4 regions of the Cupriavidus sp. FW305-46 genome follow, and region 2 is predicted to be linked to each of the others. Evidence: predicted binding sites of a transcription regulator. Region 2 holds the regulator's gene; each other region holds the start of a gene.
What was found. The regulator FNR, encoded in region 2, switches genes on or off when oxygen is low (the NO sensors DNR and NnrR bind a similar motif). The targets are predictions, from matches to a motif close to TTGATNNNNATCAA.
Positions count from the first base shown of each region.

Region 1: the regulator FNR is predicted to act here: its motif matches at 2,232-2,245, upstream of AC3WON_RS26725 (fatty acid desaturase).
Region 3: the regulator FNR is predicted to act here: its motif matches at 2,711-2,724, upstream of ubiU (ubiquinone anaerobic biosynthesis protein UbiU).
Region 4: the regulator FNR is predicted to act here: its motif matches at 1,571-1,584, upstream of paaA (1,2-phenylacetyl-CoA epoxidase subunit PaaA).

Region 1 is NZ_JBYSZI010000071.1:4,145-9,355, reverse strand. Features, by position in the region: gene AC3WON_RS26735 (adenosine deaminase) at 1-759, shown strand, start outside; gene guaD (guanine deaminase) at 836-2,158, shown strand; gene AC3WON_RS26725 (fatty acid desaturase) at 2,343-3,518, shown strand; yybP-ykoY riboswitch at 3,585-3,732, shown strand; gene AC3WON_RS26720 (TMEM165/GDT1 family protein) at 3,847-4,422, shown strand; gene AC3WON_RS26715 (urate hydroxylase PuuD) at 4,585-5,211, opposite strand, start outside.
Region 2 is NZ_JBYSZI010000031.1:34,430-39,640, reverse strand. Features, by position in the region: gene rluB (23S rRNA pseudouridine(2605) synthase RluB) at 1-16, opposite strand, end outside; gene scpB (SMC-Scp complex subunit ScpB) at 22-876, opposite strand; gene AC3WON_RS16560 (sulfite exporter TauE/SafE family protein) at 1,445-2,203, opposite strand; gene fnr (fumarate/nitrate reduction transcriptional regulator Fnr) at 2,282-3,007, shown strand; gene AC3WON_RS16550 (hypothetical protein) at 3,070-3,315, opposite strand; gene AC3WON_RS16545 (hypothetical protein) at 3,312-3,521, opposite strand; gene ccoG (cytochrome c oxidase accessory protein CcoG) at 3,550-5,022, opposite strand; gene ccoP (cytochrome-c oxidase, cbb3-type subunit III) at 5,072-5,211, opposite strand, start outside.
Region 3 is NZ_JBYSZI010000073.1:19,336-23,400, forward strand. Features, by position in the region: partial or broken gene AC3WON_RS27075 (histidine kinase N-terminal 7TM domain-containing protein) at 1-51, shown strand, start outside; gene ubiT (ubiquinone anaerobic biosynthesis accessory factor UbiT) at 61-525, opposite strand; gene AC3WON_RS27085 (U32 family peptidase) at 522-1,454, opposite strand; gene ubiU (ubiquinone anaerobic biosynthesis protein UbiU) at 1,502-2,548, opposite strand; gene AC3WON_RS27095 (NAD(P)H-dependent flavin oxidoreductase) at 2,816-3,985, shown strand.
Region 4 is NZ_JBYSZI010000007.1:127,909-133,119, forward strand. Features, by position in the region: gene paaX (phenylacetic acid degradation operon negative regulatory protein PaaX) at 547-1,488, opposite strand; gene paaA (1,2-phenylacetyl-CoA epoxidase subunit PaaA) at 1,621-2,607, shown strand; gene paaB (1,2-phenylacetyl-CoA epoxidase subunit PaaB) at 2,662-2,943, shown strand; gene paaC (1,2-phenylacetyl-CoA epoxidase subunit PaaC) at 2,954-3,709, shown strand; gene paaD (1,2-phenylacetyl-CoA epoxidase subunit PaaD) at 3,715-4,230, shown strand; gene paaE (1,2-phenylacetyl-CoA epoxidase subunit PaaE) at 4,250-5,211, shown strand, end outside.

The DNA of each region.
Region 1 (5,211 bases), on a different contig from region 2:
GAGATCTTTTTCGATCCGCAGACCCATACCGCGCGCGGCGTGCCGATCGGCGTGGTGATCGACGGCATCGCCGATGCCCTGGCCCAGGCGCGCACCGAATATGACTTCTCCAGCAGCCTGATCCTGTGCTTCCTGCGCCATCTGCCGGAGGAAGACGCCTTCGCCACGCTGGAAGCGGCGCTGCCCTACCGCGACCGCTTTGTCGGCGTGGGCCTGGATTCGTCCGAGCAAGGCAACCCGCCCGAGAAGTTCGCGCGCGTGTTCGCCAGGGCGCGCGAGCTGGGCCTGCACCTGGTGGCCCACGCGGGCGAGGAAGGTCCGGCGCAATACGTCACCGACGCCCTCGACATCCTCAAGGCGCAGCGTATCGACCACGGCGTGCGCGCCATCGACGATCCGGCACTGGTGGAACGCCTGGCGCGCGAGCGCGTGGCGCTGACCGTGTGCCCGCTGTCCAACGTCAAGCTCAAGGTCTACCCGGACCTGCGCGACCACCCGCTCAAGCGCATGCTCGATGCCGGCGTGGTGATCACGCTGCATTCGGACGATCCGGCCTACTTCGGCGGCTATATGAACGCCAACTGGGAAGCCACCTTCGAGGCGCTGCCGCTGGACGCGGCCGATGCCCACAAGCTTGCCCGCAACAGCTTTGAAGCGGCCTTCCTGCCTGCCATGCAGAAGGCCGAATTCCTGGCGGAAGTCGACCACTTCTGGTCGAGCCCGCCCAAGTCCCCGCCCGCAACGGCCCCAGCGGCCTGAGCGCGGCGCATGCCAATAGCCCGGCCCGCTGCTTGAACCATGCCGTTCCGCGCGGGCCGGCCACAAGAGACAAACCATGACGACCAACCCCAAGACTGACTCCCTCACCCGTGCCATTCGCGGCCGCGTGCTGCATTTCCTGCGCGATCCGCAATTCCATGAGGATGCGTATCAGTATTGGGACGACGGGGTGCTGATCGTCACCAACGGGCGCATCGCCGCCGCCGGCGACCATACGCAGCTGGCTGCGCGCATTCCGGCTGATGCCGAGATCGTCGACCACCGCGGCAAGCTGATCGTGCCCGGCTTTATCGACACCCACGTGCACTACCCGCAGACCGACATGATCGCGTCGCCGTCGCCGGGCCTGCTGCACTGGCTCGACACCTACACCTTCCCCGAAGAGCGCCGCTTTGCCGACCCCGACTACGCGCGCGGCGTGGCCGGCTTCTTCACCGAGGAACTGCTGCGCAACGGCACCACCAGCGCGGTGGTCTGGAGCACGGTGCACAAGGCCTCGGCCGAGGCTCTCTTTGCCGAAAGCGAGGCGCGCAACCTGCGCATGGTCACGGGCAAGGTGATGATGGACCGCAACTGCCCGGAATTCCTGCGCGATACGGCCGAGACCGGCGCCCGGGACTCCGCCGACCTGCTCTCGCGCTGGCATAACAAGGGGCGCCTGGCCTACGCCATCACGCCGCGCTTTGCCCCGACCTCGACCGAGGCGCAGCTGGCCGCCTGCGGCGAGCTGGCGCGCGCCTATCCGGACGCCTTTATCCAGACCCACGTGGCCGAGAACCGCGACGAGGTCAAATGGGTGGCCGAGCTGTTCCCGGACGCGCGCAGCTACCTGGACGTGTACGACCGCTACGGCCTGCTGCGCCCGGGCGCGATGTATGGCCACGCCATCTACCTGGACCAGGACGACCGCCGGCGCCTGGCCGACAGCGGCGCCGCGGTGGCGCATTGCCCCACCTCCAACCTGTTCCTGGGCAGCGGCTTCTATGACTTCCACCAGTCCGACGCCAACCGCCTGAACGTGACGCTGGCCACCGACGTCGGCGGCGGCACCTCGTTCTCGATGTTCCGCACCATGAACGCGGCGCACAAGGTGGCGCGCATGGGCGGCTACTACCTGACCGCGCTGCGCATGTTCTACCTGGCCACCCGCGCCGCGGCCGAGGCGCTGGGCTGGACCGACCGCGTCGGCAGCTTCAGCGTTGGCTGCGAGGCCGACTTCATCGTGCTGGACCCCAAGGCCACGCCGCTGATCGCGCGCCGCAGCAACCGCTCGGAAACGCTGGAAGAAGAGCTGTTCGCCTTTGCCATGCTGGGCGACGACCGCGTCATCGACAGCGTCTATGTGATGGGCGAGGCCGCCCACGTGCCAGCCGCCTGATCCGTCACCTGGCCAGCAGCCGCCCGCCCCCATGCGGCGGGCGCGCTTTTACCGCTTCGCCCCCGCCTCCGGCTTGACGACCGTCAAGGCCGCCTTCGACAAAGCCTTCTAACCTTGCGGTTCCGCCGCGGCCGTCTGCGTGCCGTGCGCCCATACCCATCCGACCGCAATCAGAAGGTTCCGCATGACCGCTTCCCAATCCGCCGCTCACGCCCCTGAGCGCGCCAGTGGCCCGCATGGCGTGCCCCATGCCGCGCGCAAGGGCGCGCCCAACCACGCCCCGCTGCCGGAGCCGATCGCGCCGGACGCCCCGCTGCCCTCGCGCAAGATCATCCGCGGCTGGTTGATCCCGCTGGGCCAGCGCAGCACGCCGCGCGCACTGCTGTTGTTCGCCTTCGACTACTTGCTGTTCGGCGCCGTGTTGGCCGGCGTGGTGCTGGCGCAGCACTGGGCCGCCAAGCTGGCGCTGGGCGTGCTGGCCGGGCTGATCATCGCGCGCCTGTTTATCATCGGCCACGATGCCTGCCACCAGAGCCTGACCCCGCGCCGCGGCCTGAACAAGTGGCTGGGACGGCTCACCTTCCTGCCCTCGCTGACGCCGTACAGCCTGTGGGAAGTCGGCCACAACGTGGTGCACCATGGCTATACCAACCTGAAGGGCTTCGACTTCGTCTGGGCGCCCTACTCACTGGAAGAATTCAACGCGCTGCCGCGCTGGCGCCGCGTGATGGAGCGCATCTACCGCACCGGCTTCGGCCCGGGCCTGTATTACCTGGTGGAAATCTGGTGGTGCAAGATGTTCTTCCCCAGCAAGCGCCAGATGGCTACGCGCCGCCCGATCTTCACCGGCGACTGTGTGCTGGTAGCCGCCTTCGGGCTGGCCTGGATCGGCGCGCTGGCGGGCCTGGCGCTGGCCACGGAGCAGTCGGTGTGGTTGCTGATCGGCGCGGGCTTTGTGCTGCCATTCCTGGTCTGGAACGTCACCGTCGGCTTCGTGCTGTATGTGCACCACACCCACACCAGCGTCGCCTGGTATGACACCAAGGCCATGTGGGCCAAGGCACAGCCCTTTGTCTCGACCACCGTGCACCTGCGCTTCCGCCACGGCATCGGCGCGGCGCTGCACCACATCATGGAACACACCGCGCACCACGTCGACATGAGCGTGCCGCTGTACCGCCTCAAGCGCGCCCAGGCACTGCTGGAGCACGCGCTGCCGGGCCGCATCATCATCGAGAACTTCTCCTGGCGCTGGTATTTCGATACCGCGCGCCGCTGCAAGCTCTATGACTTCAAGGCCCTGTGCTGGACCGATTTCCGCGGCCGCCAGACCAGCGACAACGCGCCTGTACCCGTCTGAGGGGTCAGGCCTTGTGGCGGGGGCAGGTGGACGCCGGCCCCCCCCCCCCCCCCCGCCGCTATAATTGCCGCTTCCATTGGGGAGTAGCCGCCCTGCTCTCACCGCGCCGCGCAATGCGGACTCCGGGGGACAGGGGCGTACGTCAACAGACTTGACCGCTTGCGGTTATGGCGTGCGCAGCTCCGGACCCGCCCGGCCGTACTGATACGGACCCGGCAGCGTCCAGCCTGGCGAGACCGATGACCATACCTTTCTGGCCGGGCCGGGAAAGGTGTGCGTCATTGGCATCTCGCGATGCATTGCGGCCCGGTTACCCCACAACACCAATATGGAAGCCTTCCTCGTCTCCACAGGCATCGTCGCCCTCGCTGAAATGGGCGACAAGACGCAATTGCTGTCGCTGGTGCTGGCCGCGCGCTACCGCAAGCCCGTTCCCATCATCGTTGGCATCCTGATCGCCACGCTGTTCAACCACGGCTTTGCCGGTGCGCTCGGCGGCTGGATCACGCATGTGCTGGGCGAAAGCCTGCTGCGCTGGATCCTGGGCCTGGGCTTTATCGCGATGGCGGCATGGATGCTGATCCCCGACAAGCTCGACGACGCCGAACAGGCCAGGCCGGTCAAGGGCGCCCTTGGCATCCTCGGCACCACCATCGTGGCCTTCTTCTTTGCCGAGATGGGCGACAAGACCCAGATCGCCACCGTGGCGCTGGCCGCGCGCTTCAGCGATGCGGTGATTGCCGTGGTGGCCGGCACCACCTTCGGCATGATGGTCGCCAATGCGCCGGCGGTCCTGCTTGGCGACAAGTTTGCCAACAAGATGCCGATCGGACTGGTGCACAAGATCGCGGCGGGGATCTTCCTGGTGCTGGGGGTGCTGGCGTTGCTGAATATCGGCGGATAAGTCGCCGAAAAAAAACGGGGCACAAGGCCCCGTTCAAACCCTCGCCGGTCCGGTACTGATGGTTGCCAACTGCACAACCCTCCGGACCGTCGATCACCGATGCTCGGATTTCGCGGGCCGGCGGCACGCGCCGGCCCTGATGCTTTTCAGATCAAGCCACCCTCAGTTGGTGGTCTTGGCACCGCCTTCGAACCACTGGCCCAGCAGGGCGCGTTCGTCGTCGGTGATCTGCGTCACGTTGCCCAGCGGCATCGCCTTCTGCTGCACGGCCTGCTGGTAGATCAGCTGCGCGTGGGCCTTGATGTCTTCCGCGGTATCGAGCTTGATGCCCTTGGCTGCGGTCGGCATCATCTTCGGCTGCTCGGCGTGGCACTGCACGCAGCGTGCGTTCATCACTTCCTGCACCTTGGCAAAGCTGACGGCGGTGGCGGCTTCACCACCTTCTGCCTTGGCCACGGCCGGGCGCGGTTGCGGCGCGATCAGCACGGCGACCACGGCCAGCACGGCAACGCCGGCTGCGGGCCAGGCCACGTTGATCTTGCCCTTGTGCTTGAGGATGAAGAACTGGCGGATCAGCACACCGGCGAGCATGATCAGGATCAGCGCGGCCCAGTTGTACTTGTAGCTGTAGGTCATGCTGTAGTGGTTCGACAGCATCGCGAACAGCACCGGCAGCGTGAAGTACGTGTTGTGCACGCTGCGCTGCTTGGCGTTCTTGCCATGGACCGGATCGACCGGCTGGCCCGCGCGCAGCGCGGCAACCACCTTGCGCTGGCCCGGGATGATCCA
Region 2 (5,211 bases):
CTATCGGATGTTGCATGTTGTTCAGTTCGGCACGCGCTCGTCGTGCTCGCTCGGGTGCGGCGGGGTGCCGTTGTCCGGCAAATCGCCCCGCGCCCCGTCCGGATTGGGTGCGGCTGGTTCGGTGGAAGCGGCCTCGGCGGCATCGTCGGCTGCAGCTTGCAGCGGTTGCGCGTCAAAGCCATTGGCGCCTTGGTCGACCGGGCCGGTCGTCTCGGCTTCGTTTGCGACGGATGCTTCAGCCACATCCGCTGCGTGCGCGGCGGGGTCGGCAAAAGCCTCTTCGTCGGCGCTGGCCGCCTTGTTTGCAGCCAGGTCTTCAAAATTGATGGCCTGCTGTTCCAGCAGGGTTGCCTGCGCCTGCGCCTGGGCATCTTCCAGCGGCGGCAGCTCATCCAGCGTACGCAGGCCAAGATCGTCCAGGAACGCCTTGGTGGTCGCATACAGCGCCGGCCTGCCCGGCACGTCGCGGTGTCCGATCACCTCGATCCAGCTGCGGTCCTCAAGCTTCTTGATGACTTCCGTGCTGACCGTCACGCCGCGGATTTCCTCGATATCGCCGCGGGTCACCGGCTGCCGGTAGGCAATGATCGCCAGTGTTTCCATCACCGCGCGCGAATATTTTGGCGGCTTTTCAGGATTCAGCCGATCCAGGTATTCACGCATTTCCGGCCGGCTCTGGAAGCGCCAGCCGCTGGCCAGCGCCACCAGTTCCACGCCGCGCGGCCGCCAGTCCTGGCGCAGTTCATCAAGCAGCACGCGGATGGTGTCTGCGCCGACGTCGTCGTCAAACAGCCGCCGCAGATCATTGACGCGCAGCGGTTCCTGCGCGCAGATCAGCGCCGTCTCGAGGACGATCTTCGCCTCTTGGGTATTCATGTTGATGGTGTGCAGCCTGTCTTTGCACCTGCTCCCGGACGGATCCGGGGCACCGGAGATTTTGGATACAGCGGTGCGAAAGCCACCGCCATCTCATTGCGCAGCTAGCCGGATACCTGCTGCATCCAAGCCGTGCACTTCCCTATCTTTGCATCGAGTTGCCGGGCGTTCCGGCAGGAGATCGTTCGCATGCCGTTATGGGCCAGCCAGCGAACCTCTTGCGTAGCGCGTCCGCACATATCGGACGTCGCTGTCAGCGAACTGAAGGCCTCGGACGCAAGAAAAACGGGTATCGGGAGCAAGGCCGGCATCGCCAACACCGCAGTGCCAGCCGGACTTTTGAACCAGATCTTTTGAACCGGATGGACTTTGGGGACGGGACGGGCATCGAAAACCTTCCGCTTCCCCTGCCCTGAACTCGCCTTCTGGTATGAAGGCCGCCTGGCGCTGCTCGCCCGCTGCTTACCGCGGCTCACAAGACGCCGCGCGATACCGCAATGTTGGCGATTGTATGGCATTCCCGCCCCCGCCTGCAACCATCATCCGTTGCCCGCGCGGCGCCGGCGCCTCAGAACACCAGGCAGAATCCATGCTCGGCCAGCGAATGTGGCAACAGCACCGCTCGCGCAATGCCAAGGCCGCCGAACGCCATCACCGCCAGGCCGGCACCCAGGCGCACGCCGGGACGTCGCGACAGCGTACGCAAATAGCCCGACAGGCCGGAGAGCACCAGCAGGTTAGGCAGTGTGCCGAGCCCGAACACGCCCATCACGAGTGCGCCGGACGCCGCATTTCCCGCCAGCAGCGCCAGCGTGAGCGCCCCATAGACCATGCCGCACGGCACCAGTCCCCACGCCAGGCCCACGCCATATCGCCGCGCCAGGCCGCCGCGTGCGCGCACAAACGACGGCATGCCGCGTGCCACGCCAGCCAGCCGGCGCGCCACCGTTGCGCCGGCACGCGCCGCCAGCCGCTCCAGCCAGTCGACGGTAAAAGTGTTGCCGCGCAGCAACCGCCAGCCCGACCATAGCAGCATGACGCTGCCTGCGCCGAACAGCCAGCGCTGCACCGGCAGATAGTCCTGCTTCCACGCCGAAGCACCGACCGCGCCCAGCGCGGCCCCAAGCAGCATATAGGTCGAGATCCGGCCCAGGTGCATTATCAGCAACTCGCCCAGCCAGGCGGCACGGCTGGGCACAAGACTGATCGTGGCCGCCGCCCCGCGGCGTTGCTCCACGGCCAGCGCCACGCCGCCGCACATGGCAGCGCAGTGGACCCCGCCCAGCAAAGCCAGCAGAAAAACGCTGATCAGTACGCCAAATGTCAATTCTCACTCCCTACCACATCACATCGCACGGTAAAATGTCCTTATCGCGCCCTCGCTGCCATTTCTAGCAGGTTCCAATTGCTCACCTCCATTCCCATTACCGAGATGTCACCCCGCTGCTCCACCTGTGCGATGGGGCAGCTGTGCCTTCCGGTCGGCATGTCGCAGCAAGACCTTGCCAAGATGGACACGCTGGTTCAGGAACGCATCCGTGTGCACAAGGGTGAAACCCTGTATCGCATGGGCGATCCGCTCACCGCGGTCTATGCCGTGCGCTTTGGCACGCTCAAGACCCACGTCACCACTGAAGACGGCCGCTCGCAGATTACCGGCTTCCACCTGCCCGGCGAAATTGTCGGTCTCGACGGGCTGGGCGAGATGCAGCATGCCTCCGATGCCGCCGCGCTGGAGGACACCGAAGTCTGCGTGGTCCGCATGAGCGAGTTGCAATCGCTGTCGGCAGACCTGCCGTCGCTGCAGCAGCAGTTCCTGCGCCTGATGGGCAAGGAAATCACGCATGACCAACTGATGCTGGTCACGCTGGGCTCGATGCGCGCCGAGGAACGCCTTGCCGCCTTCCTGATCAACCTCTCTGAGCGCCTGTCGGCGCGCGGCTATTCGGCGTCCGAGTTCGTGATGCGCATGAGCCGCGAAGAGATCGGCAGCTACCTGGGCCTGAAGCTCGAAACCGTCAGCCGCCTGTTCTCTCGCTTTGCCGAAGCCGGCCTGATCCAGATTCGCCAGCGCCACGTCAAGCTCGTGGACATCGACGGCATCAAGCAACTCTACAGCCGCTCCTGCTAAGCGGCCAAGGCGCTGTCATGGCCGCATCCGGCCATGACAGCGCAGGCCTCACGGCAGCCCGCTTACTCCAGTTCGTCGGTATCGCTGAGCCGCGTCGGCATGGTGTAGAGCGTCAGTCCGCTGGACAACGCGCAGAACACCCAGGCCATCAGGAAGCCGATGGTGTAGACCGATTCGCGGGACGCTTCGATCGGCTGGCCGAAGAAGTTCAGGTCACCGGGATCCACCACCGAAAACACCGTCGCGGTCGCAAACCCAGCCATCAGGAACGCCGGCCAGAGTACCCACATCAGCCAGCGCAACCTCATGGCTGCCTCACAGCGGCAGCCTTGGGCGGCGCGGCGTCGACCTTCTCGACCACCAGGCCATGGCGCGTTGCACCCTGCACCGGCATGTCCGGATGCGTGGATGCCAGCCAGATTGTCACGCCGCACGCCACCATCGCCACCAGCGGGCCGCTCATCAACAGCCACGGCCACGGCTCCTTCCACCACGGATTGCCTTGCTGACTCATCTTGCCCCCTTCATCTTGACGACTAGCTTCACAAATCGCGCGGCACGATGAAACTGGTGGATTGCCGGATTTCGGCATGCCCCCGCTCCGTGCCTTCGCTCGTCACTGTCACGTTGATCTTGTGCGTGCCCTGCGCCGCGGCCTCGATCGGCACGCGGATCCGGATCGGCAGCAACCGGTTGGACGTCGGCGCCAGCGATTCGGCCTGCTTGTCGTATTCCACCGTCAGGTTCTTCAATTCGTCGCTGTCGGCGCGCACGCTGATCTGCATCGGCGCTTCGGTGGTGTTGATCAGCTGCAGGCGATAGACATTCTCGATCCAGCGGCCTTCCACTTCACGGCCGAGCGCACCACGGTCGCGGATGATGTCGACCTTCAGCGGCGTGCGCAGCGCGATCGAAGCCATGAACCCGGCCAGCAGTGCCACCCAGATCACGGAATAGATAACGACGCGCGGGCGCAGCAGGCGCTTGCGCGATGCCGCCGCGGACAAGCCCTTGCGCATCGCGTTTTCCGAGGTGTACCGGATCAGGCCGCGCGGATATGCCATCTTGTCCATGACCTGGTCGCAGGCGTCGATGCAGGCGCCGCAGCCGATGCACTCGTACTGCAGGCCGTCGCGGATATCGATGCCCGTCGGGCACACCTGCACGCAGATGCTGCAGTTGACGCAGTCGCCAAGCCCCGCCTTGTGGTGGTCGGTCTTGCGCGACCGGCTGCCGCGCGGCTCGCCGCGGCCGACGTCGTAGGTCACGACATAGGTATCGCGATCCACCATCACGCTCTGGAAGCGCGCATACGGGCACATGTACTTGCACACCTGCTCGCGCATGAAGCCCGCATTGCCCCAGGTGGCGAACGCGTAGAACAGCATCCAGAACGACTGCCACGGCCCCAGCGACAGGCTGAGCACCTCGCCGCCCAGTTCGCGGATCGGTGCGAAATAGCCGATGAAGGTAAAGCCGGTCCAGAGCGCAATCAGCACCCACAGGAAGTGCTTGGTCGCCTTGAGACGGAACTTGCGCAGGCTCCACGGATCGCCGTCGAGCCGGATGCGGGCGATGCGGTCGCCTTCGACCCGCCGCTCGATCCACATGAAGATCTCGGTGTAGACCGTCTGCGGACAGGCATAGCCGCAGAACAGCCGCCCCGCGATCGCCGTGAACAGGAACAGCGCCAGCGCCGAGATGACCAGCAGCACCGCCAGGTAGATGACGTCCTGCGGCCACAGCACCAGCCCGAAGATGTAGAACTTGCGCTCGCCAAGGTCAAACAGCACGGCCTGGCGGTCATTCCATTGGAGCCAGGGCGTGCCGTAGTAGATCAGCTGGGTCAGGATCACCAGCCAGACCCGCCAGCTGGAGAAGGCGCCCGTCACCGAGCGCGGGTAGATCTTGCGGCGGACCTCGTAGAGCGTTTCGTCAGAGGTCTCGCCCGGCGCAGCGGCCGACCGTTGCAGGTCGGCCGCCCGGGCCATTTCTTCGGTCCCGGGTGCGTTCATGGGCATGCTCTCCCGCGAGCTGCCAGCGCCCGCTCACATGAGTCGTCGGTCATTGCCCGGCTCCGCCCCCAGTGTTGGACAAACCCCAGACATAGGCCGTCAGCATCCGGATGCGTTCAGGCGTCAGGATCTCCTCATGCGCGGGCATGTGGTTGTTGTGGCCCTTCAGGATGGCGTCGACGATGCTGC
Region 3 (4,065 bases), on a different contig from region 2:
CGGGCCAAGCGCGCGGGACGCAACCGCTTCATGCTGGACGGCGACGCCTGAGCGGTACGGCTACGACGCCGCACCTGCCCGCCCCACGGTGGCGCCGTGCAAGGCCACCAGCCGCGCCGCCGCCTGGCTGACCCATGCGGGCCGCGGCGCGGCGTCGAGCCAGTACTTGACCTCCAGGCCCAGCGCGGTATCGCCGCTGATCACCAGCCGGCGCTGGAAGAACAGCGTGTCGGTATCGGCCTCGCCGCCCAGCAGGCGCAGGTAGTCGACCGCGCAGGCGCGCAGCGTCAGCTCAGGCTCGGCGTCCGCTGCCGCGGCACGAAAGCGCCCGCCTTCGCAGCGGAACGGCACGGCCAGCCCAAGGTCCTGCACCGTCAGCAGGAAGGCGTGTCCGTCCAGTGCGGCCGGTGGCTCCAGCCATCCCGCCCGGCGCGCCAGCTCCAGCGCCGCCACCAGCGGCAGCGCCCTGGCACGGGCGGGCATGCGCCGGTGCACGCCCGCGATCAGCTTGTGCAGCGCGCTCATGCCCGGGCCTCCCAGGCGATGCCCGCGCTGCCGTGCCAGTAGCCGTTGCAGGGCTGGGCGCCGGCCGGGGTGATGCCGCTGCCAGCGGGTGCCTGTTCACCAGCACGAATCGCCGCGAGCTGTTGCACCACCTGCAGCGTGCCGGATGAGTGCGGACTCACACGCAGCATCCCCACGCCCATGCGCGCCATCGCCAACGCCTCTGCGCACAGGTCCAGGCAGGTGGCGCTCTGCGTCTGCACGCCGTTGAGCGTGAAGAACGCCTGCCCCTCGCCGGTGGCGGCCACCAGGCCGTCGGGATAATCCATGCAGCGGAACTCGCAACTGTCCTTGCGCAGGCGATGGTGGCGCGCCGTAAAGCAGCGCGCCGAGAACGCCAGCGGCAGCCGGCCCCAGACAAAGGCTTCCAGGCGCATGCCGGTGGGGCGCGCCGCTGCCAGCGCGGCCAGCGTTCCGCCATCCATCTCCACCGGCGCGACGCAGCCGGCCGCGCCCAGCCCGGCCAGCCACGCCAGCGTATCGGCGTGGTAGACATTGAGGTGGGGGCCGCCGACAAAGGGCCGCCCTGCCATGCAGCGCACCGCGCCCAGATCGTTGGCCTCGACCAGGTAGTCGTCCTGCGCGCAGGCGCGCCGCATCCAGGCGATATCGGTGTCGGACTCCACCAGCACCGGCGTCGACAGCACCACCTCCTTGCCGGCATCGCGCAGCATCTGCGCAATCTCCAGCCATTGCGCATGGCGGACTTCATGGCGGCGCGTACAGACGGTCTCGCCGAGATAGACGCGGTCGACCGGCGCATCGGCGACCGACGCATAGAACTGCATCACGGCCTCGCGCCGCCAGTAGTACAGCAGTGGGCCCAGGGCGATGCCGAAGTCGGGCATCGCTATGGTTTGCGGCATCGCGGCCGCGGCAATCTCTGGCATGGGAAGCTCCGTCATGGCCGGTTCAAGGCAGATCGATGTCATGGGTGTCACCGCCACGGCCGGTCGTAGGCGCCTTGCGTGACCTGGTCGCCTTCGGCATGGCGCCCCAGCGTGCTCTGCCACTCTTGCCGCGGCACGAAGCGCGCCGGATCGGCGCAGGCCGCGTCGATGGCCGCGCGCAGCACGCCGACCACATCGCCCACATAGCGCGGGCTGCGCTGCCGGCCTTCGATCTTGATGGCAGCGATGCCCATGTCGATCAGCGCCGGCAGCAGCGACAGCGCATTGAGGCTGGTGGGCTCTTCCAGCACGTAGCCGCGCTCGCCCTCCACCTCGAAGCGGCCCTTGCACAGCGTGGGATAGCCGGCCGGCTCGCCCGGCGCATAGCTGTCGATCAGGATGCCCGACAGCCGCGCCTGCATGGTCCCGTCCTGCTCGGTCCAGCGCACCGCGTGCGCGGGCGAGCAGACGCCCTTGTTGTTGGGCGAGTCGCCGGTGGCGTAGGAGGACAGCAGGCAGCGCCCCTCGGCCATCACGCACAGGCTGCCGAAGCCGAACACCTCCAGCTCCACGCTGGTCTGGCGCGCCAGCTTGCCGATCTGCGCCAGCGACAGCACGCGCGGCAGCACCACGCGGCGGATATGGAAGCGCTCGCGCATCAGCTCGATGGCGTCGGCATGCGTGGCCGAACCCTGCACCGACAGGTGCAGCCGCAACCCCGGATGGCGCTCGCAGGCATAGCCCATCAGGCCGGCGTCGGCCATGATGACCGCGTCGGCGCCAAGGTCCGCCGCCGCATCGACCGCGCGCTGCCATTGGGCCACTGCGCCCATCTGGGCAAAGGTGTTGATGGCGAACAGCACCTCGGCGCCGCGCGCGTGGGCTTCGGCCACGCCGGTGCGGATGTCGGCCTCGGTAAAGTTCAGGCCGCCGAAGTTGCGCGCGTTGGTGGCATCGCGCAGGCCCAGGTAGACCGCGTCGGCGCCGTGCTGCAGCGCCATGCGCAGGGCCGCCAGCGAACCGGCGGGCGCAACGAGCTGGGGCCGGCGCGGCACGTTCGCCGCGGTGGATGGGGCTGGGGAGACAGGGGTCATCGGTGATGGCGCCGGCGGCGGCGCGAAGATGAAGACAGCGGCCGATGCTAGCCAAGCGCTTGCAGCAGGGGCTTGACCGCGCGCAAACCCACGCCAACGGCACCCCGCCCGCGTTGGCCTATGCCGGTTGGCGTAGGCCGATGGCAGGCCACCACCGCGCGCTTGACCTGCGGCAAACGCCGGCCCGTGCCGCTGTGCCACGCTTGCCCGGTCATCCACGCGGCTGGCCGCATGCCGGCCCCGCGCCCACCCTCTTCCGGAGATTTTATGAATCAACCCTGGCTCAAGCTGGCCGGCCGCCGCCTGCTGCCCATCGTGCAGGGCGGCATGGGCATCGGCATCTCGGCCCACCGGCTGGCCGGCGCCGTCGCGCGCGAGAACGGCGTCGGCACCATCGCCAGCATCGACCTGCGCCACCACCACCCCGACCTGATGGAACGCACCCGCGGCAGCCGTGACAAGCCCGCCATCGAAGCCGCCAACCTCGAAGCGCTGGATCGTGAGATCCGTGCCGCGCGCACGGCGTCCGAGGGCCGCGGGCTGATCGCCGTCAACGTGATGAAGGCGGTGGGCTCGCACGCCGCGCTGGTGCGGCAATCCTGCGAAAGCGGCGCCGATGCCATCGTCATGGGCGCCGGCCTGCCGCTGGACCTGCCCGAGCTGACCGCCAGCCACCCCAGGGTGGCGCTGATCCCGATCCTGTCCGAGGCGCGCGGCATCGGCCTGGTGCTGCGCCGCTGGATGAAGAAGGGCCGCCTGCCCGATGCCATCGTGGTCGAGCATCCGGCGCATGCCGGCGGCCACCTGGGCGCGGCCACCATCCAGGACCTGTCAGAGCCGCGCTTCTCGTTTTCGCGCGTGCTGGCCGAATGCCGCGAGCTGTTTGCGCAGCTCGGGCTGGCCTGGGACAGCATTCCGCTGATCCTGGCCGGCGGCATCGACAGCCATGCCAAGGTGCGCCACTGGCTGGGCGAGGGCGCCGCCGCGGTGCAGCTGGGCACGGCCTTCGCCGTGACCGAGGAATGCGATGCCCACCCGGCCTTCAAGCAGGTGCTGGCCACGGCGCGGCCCGAGACCCTGCGCGAGTTCACCAGCGTGGCCGGGCTGCCCGCGCGCGCGGTGCTGACGCCGTGGCTGTCGCGCTACCTGTCGAGCGAGTCGCGGTTGCAGCGCCGCGCCAAGCCGCGTGAATGCCTGGAGGGCTTCGACTGCCTGCAGGCGTGCGGGCTGCGCGACGGCATTGCCCGCATCGGCCAGTTCTGCATCGACCTGAAGCTGGCGCAGGCCGTGCGCGGCGACGTGGAGCGCGGCCTGTTCTTCCGCGGCCGGGGTGCGCTGCCCTTCGGCGAGGCGATCCGGCCGGTGGCGGAGCTGATGCATTACCTGTTGACGGGGGAAAAGCCTGCGGGGCTGACCCAAGCCCCGACACCAGCCTGACGCATGCCTGTCGTGCGTGCCGTAGCCAACGCCGCGCGAACAAGGCTCCCCTCGCCCGCTTGCGGGAGAGGGGTGGGGGA
Region 4 (5,211 bases), on a different contig from region 2:
AAGTCACCAGGTCCGCGCACAGCGACGCTTCAGCCAACGACAAGGCGCGGGGTAGCCGAAGACGCTACCCCGACAAAAGCGCAAATACTATGGGACGATTCCTAAATTCGATGATTCTTGACAAAGATTTGCATTTTTCGGCGTGGCCACCAATGGATCGGCCAAGAACTTCAAGGCGTCACGCCGTCAGTGGCACTCCCTCGAACAGGGCGCGACCCTGACAACCGTGCGGCCCAGTACCAGGGCAAGACCGATGGCGCGGGATTTCGGCGGACGGAAGGAAAGAGGGCGGAAAATGGCTGGCATCGGAAGGCTGCGGGCTGAGTCATGAACGTTGGAGTGAGTATCGGTGCGGGAGCATCCTTGCCGTTATCCGGATTCTGCAAAGAACGCGAAATCGGGCCTGGGCGGACGCACACGGAAGCCACTCGTGAGGATCATGACCAGCTGTCCACGCAACTTCCTGAAGCTGGCGAGTTCATTCTGCGCGAAACCCGGCGCAAGCCATTTGCGCAGTTGCGCAGCCGGGATTACCCGGTTGCCCGGTTAATTGCCGTTGGCCGCCTGCGCGCCGGCCCCAAAGCGCAGGCGCAGGCTCCGGTTGGCATCCTGCAGCGAACCGTCCGCTACTTCCACCACGCGGTGCAGGTAGTCTTCGCTGGCGTCGAGCAGCGCCCCATACAGGGTGTGGCACAAGCCGCGCGCGGTGCGGCCGGGCCAGTCTTGCGGCAGCATCGCCTCGGGCAGGTTGGGATCGCGCAGCAGCACGCGCCGGTATTCGTGCACCAGCAGCGTCCGCACGAAGAAGGCATCGGCCGGAGCAAGCCCGGCGGCCTCTCCGGCCAGCGGCGTAAAGCGGCGCAGCAGCGCCTGCCAGGCAGCGGCCACGTCGCCGAGCTTGAAGGTCTGGTGCATCAGCGCCTGCAGCGGCCGGATGGAAAACGCGTCAAGGCTGCTTGCCTCCATCACCGCCACATCGTCCTGCGCGCGTGCGGCCTGGACGATTTCGCGCAGCGAGGCGAGGTCCGCATTGGGGTGGGCCATCACCCCTGGCGCGATGGCGCCGAAGCCCTCCCACAGCAATTCCCGCTTCAGCTTCTGCCGGACCGTGGCGCGTACGTCACCGCGCACCATCACCAAGGTCCAGCGGCCGTCCCATTCGGATGCCTCACCCGCGTAGATGCGCTTGCCGGCGTGCAGTACACGCTGCAAACCGGCTTCTGACAGCCCGTAGTAGCTGCGCCGCCCGATCCTGGTCGCGGCCAGCCAGTCGTCGGCGGTCAGGCGGAAGGTGGCGGTGCGCACCAGCCGGTCATTGATGCCGAACGGCGCCGCCAGCCGGATCAGGCTGCCCAGCCAGATTGCCTGGGGCCGCGGCGCCACCACATCGCCGAACAAGGTCACCAGCATGGAATTGGCGCCCAGCTTCAGCCCGCGTGCCAGCCGCGCCACGCGGGGAGAAACCGGATCGGTGCCTGGCGTCGCCATCGGCCTGCCCCCTTAAAGTGATACACAAACGTCGATTGATTGAATCAAATTGTATCACTACCATCCATTGCAACTGACGATGTTGATGCAAATCAAGACCACGATTCAGAGCAATCAAGAGCGGAGCAAGGGATGTACGCACAGCTGGTGGAGACAGGAGCGACGAGGCTTCGCGCCATGGAAGAAATGGAGCCGCAGGAGCGCGAGTTCCAGGCGCGCGTGGATGCCGGGATCAAGATCGAGGCCAAGGACTGGATGCCCGAGGCCTATCGCAAGACCCTGGTCCGCCAGATCTCGCAGCATGCGCATTCGGAAATCGTGGGCCAGCTGCCGGAAGGCAACTGGGTCACCCGCGCGCCGACGCTGGAGCGCAAGGCAGTCTTGCTGGCCAAGATCCAGGATGAGGCCGGCCATGGCCTGTATCTCTACAGCGCGGCCGAAACCCTGGGCGTGTCGCGCGACCAGATGCTGGGCGACCTGCACACCGGCAAGGCCAAGTATTCCAGCATCTTCAACTACCCGACGCTGAGCTGGGCCGATATCGGCATGATTGGCTGGCTGGTCGACGGCTCGGCCATCATCAACCAGGTGCCGCTGTGCCGCTGCTCGTTCGGGCCCTATGCGCGCGCCATGGTGCGCGTGTGCAAGGAAGAGTCGTTCCACCAGCGCCAGGGCTACGACATCCTGCTGTCGCTGTGCAACGGCACCCCCGAGCAGAAGCAGATGGCGCAGGACGCGCTCAACCGCTGGTGGTGGCCGGCGCTGATGATGTTCGGCCCGTCCGACGGCGATTCGCCCAACAGCGCGCAATCCATGCAATGGCGCATCAAGCTGTTCTCCAATGACGAGCTGCGCCAGAAGATGGTCGACCAGACCGTGCCGCAGGCCGAGTACCTGGGCCTGGCCATTCCGGATCCCGAGCTGAAGTGGAACGAGGAGCGCGGCCACTATGACTTCGGCGAGATCGACTGGTCCGAGTTCTACAACGTCATCCAGGGCAACGGCCCCTGCAACCGCGACCGCCTGCGCACCCGCGTCAAGGCCTGGGAAGAGGGCGCGTGGTTCCGCGATGCCCTGGTGACCCACGCCGACAAGCAGGCGCAGCGCGCCGCCGCCTGACACCGCGGCGCGCGGCGCCGCCATCCATCCAACGCAATGACACAGGAGGTTGCCATGAAAGAGTGGCCGCTTTGGGAGATCTTTATCCGCAGCCAGCACGGCCTGGCCCACAAGCACGTGGGCAGCCTGCACGCGCCGGACGGCGAAATGGCGATCAACAACGCGCGTGACGTCTATACGCGCCGCAACGAGGGCGTCAGCGTCTGGGTGGTGAAGGCCGGCGATGTGGTCGCCAGCAGCCCCGGCGACAAGGGCCCGCTGTTCGAGCCGGCCAACAGCAAGGTCTACCGCCACCCGACGTTCTTCCCGATGCCGGAAGCCGTCAAGCACATCTGATACGGCCCGCATGATGGACAACCACAAGCTCGAATACCTGCTGCGCCTCGGCGACTCCACGCTGGTCCTCGGCCAGCGCCTGTCGGAATGGTGCGGCCGCGGCCCCGCGCTGGAAGAGGACATCGCGCTGACCAATGTCGCGCTCGACCTGATCGGCCAGACCCGGCTGTGGCTGGGCTACGCCGCGGAAGTGGAGGGCGCCGGCCGCAGCGCCGACCAGCTGGCCTACCTGCGCGACGCGCACCAGTTCCGCAACCCGCTGCTGGTGGAGCAGCCCAACGGCAGCTATGCCGATACGCTGGCACGGCAGTTCCTGTTCGACACCTGGCACTACTTCCTGCTCGACGGGCTGCAGCGCTCGACCGATGCCCGCATCGCCGAGATCGCCGCCAAGTCGCTCAAGGAAGTGACCTACCACGTGCGCCGCAGTGCCGACCTGGTGGTGCGCCTGGGCGACGGCAGCGAAGAGAGCCACCGCCGCATGCAGGGTGCGTTCGACGACCTGTGGATGTTCAGCGGTGAGCTGTTCGAGTCCGACGCGGGCGACGCCGCGCTGGTGCAGGCCGGCGTGGTGCCCGACCCCGCCTCACTGGCCGAACCGTGGCAGCGCCACGTGGCCGCGGTGCTGGAAGAGGCCACGCTGCAGCTGCCTGCCGGCACGTGGTCGCAGAGCGGCGGCCGCCACGGCCGCCATACCGAACACCTCGGCTACCTGCTGGCCGAAATGCAGTTCCTGCAGCGCGCCTATCCGGGCGCCAGCTGGTGAACGCCATGACTGCGCAAGCGATCGCACGCCCGGCCATCGGGCAGGTCTGGACCTGGCTCGATACCGTGCCCGATCCCGAGATCCCGGTGATCTCCGTGGTGGACCTCGGCATCGTGCGCGGCGTGGCATGGGAGGACGACGCCTGCGTCGTCACCATCACCCCGACGTACTCCGGCTGCCCGGCCATGACGGTGATCCGGGAGGAGATCGAGCGCACGCTGGCCGCGCAGGGCATCGCCAGCGTGCGCGTGCGCACGCAACTGGCGCCGGCCTGGACCACCGACTGGATGACGCCGCGCGGCAAGGCCAGCCTGGGCGGCTACGGCATTGCGCCGCCGGCCCAGCAGGTGATCGACATCAGCGGCATCAGCCGCAGGGCGGCGCCGGCGCTGGTGGTGGCGTGCCCGCACTGCGGCTCGCGGCACACGCGGCTGGTGAGCCAGTTCGGCTCGACCGCCTGCAAGGCCCTGTACCGCTGCGGCGACTGCAAGGAACCGTTCGATTACTTCAAGGCGCACTGAGCCTGACCGGGGTAGTGAGATGAGCAAATTCCATGAACTGACCGTGGCCTCGGTCACCCGCGAAACCCGCGATGCCGTGGCCGTGACCTTTGCCGTGCCGGATGAACTGGCCGACACCTACCGCTACATCCAGGGCCAGCACCTGACGCTGCGCACCGGCATCGGCGGCGAGGACGTGCGCCGCTCGTACTCGATCTGCTCGGCGGTGCAGGACGCACAGCTGCGCGTCGCGATCAAGCGCGTCGACGGCGGCCTGTTCTCCAACTGGGCCAACGAACAACTGCAGCCCGGCATGAAGCTGGAGGTGATGCCGCCATCCGGCCACTTCCACGTGCCGCTGTCTGCCACGCAGGCGAGACACTACGTGGCCTTCGCCGCCGGCAGCGGCATCACGCCGATGCTGTCGATCATCAAGACCACGCTGGAAGCCGAGCCCCAGAGCCGCTTCACGCTGTTCTACGGCAACCGCGCCTCGTCTTCGGTGCTGTTCAAGGAAGAGCTGGAAGACCTGAAGGACACCTACCTGCAGCGCTTCAACCTGGTGTTCGTGCTCAGCCGCGAGCAACTGGAGATCGACCTCTTCAACGGCCGCATCGACGGCGAGAAGGTCAATGCCTTGCTCAAGCACTGGGTCAAGCCGCAGGACATCGACATCGCCTTTATCTGCGGCCCGCATTCGATGATGGAAGAGGTGTCGCAGGCGCTGCTCGACAACGGCGTGGACAAGGCCCGCATCAAGCGCGAGCTGTTTGCCACCAGCATCCCCGCGGCCCGCCCGGCGGCGCATGCACACAAGCAGGTGGGTCAGCAGGAGTGCGAGGTCACGGTGATCCAGGACGGCCGCACGCGCTCCTTCACGCTGGAGAAGAACAAGGAGACGGTGCTGGATGCCGCGCTGGCGCAAGGCATCGAGCTGCCTTACTCATGCAAGGGCGGGGTCTGCTCGACCTGCCGCTGCAAGCGCATCGAAGGCGAGGTCGA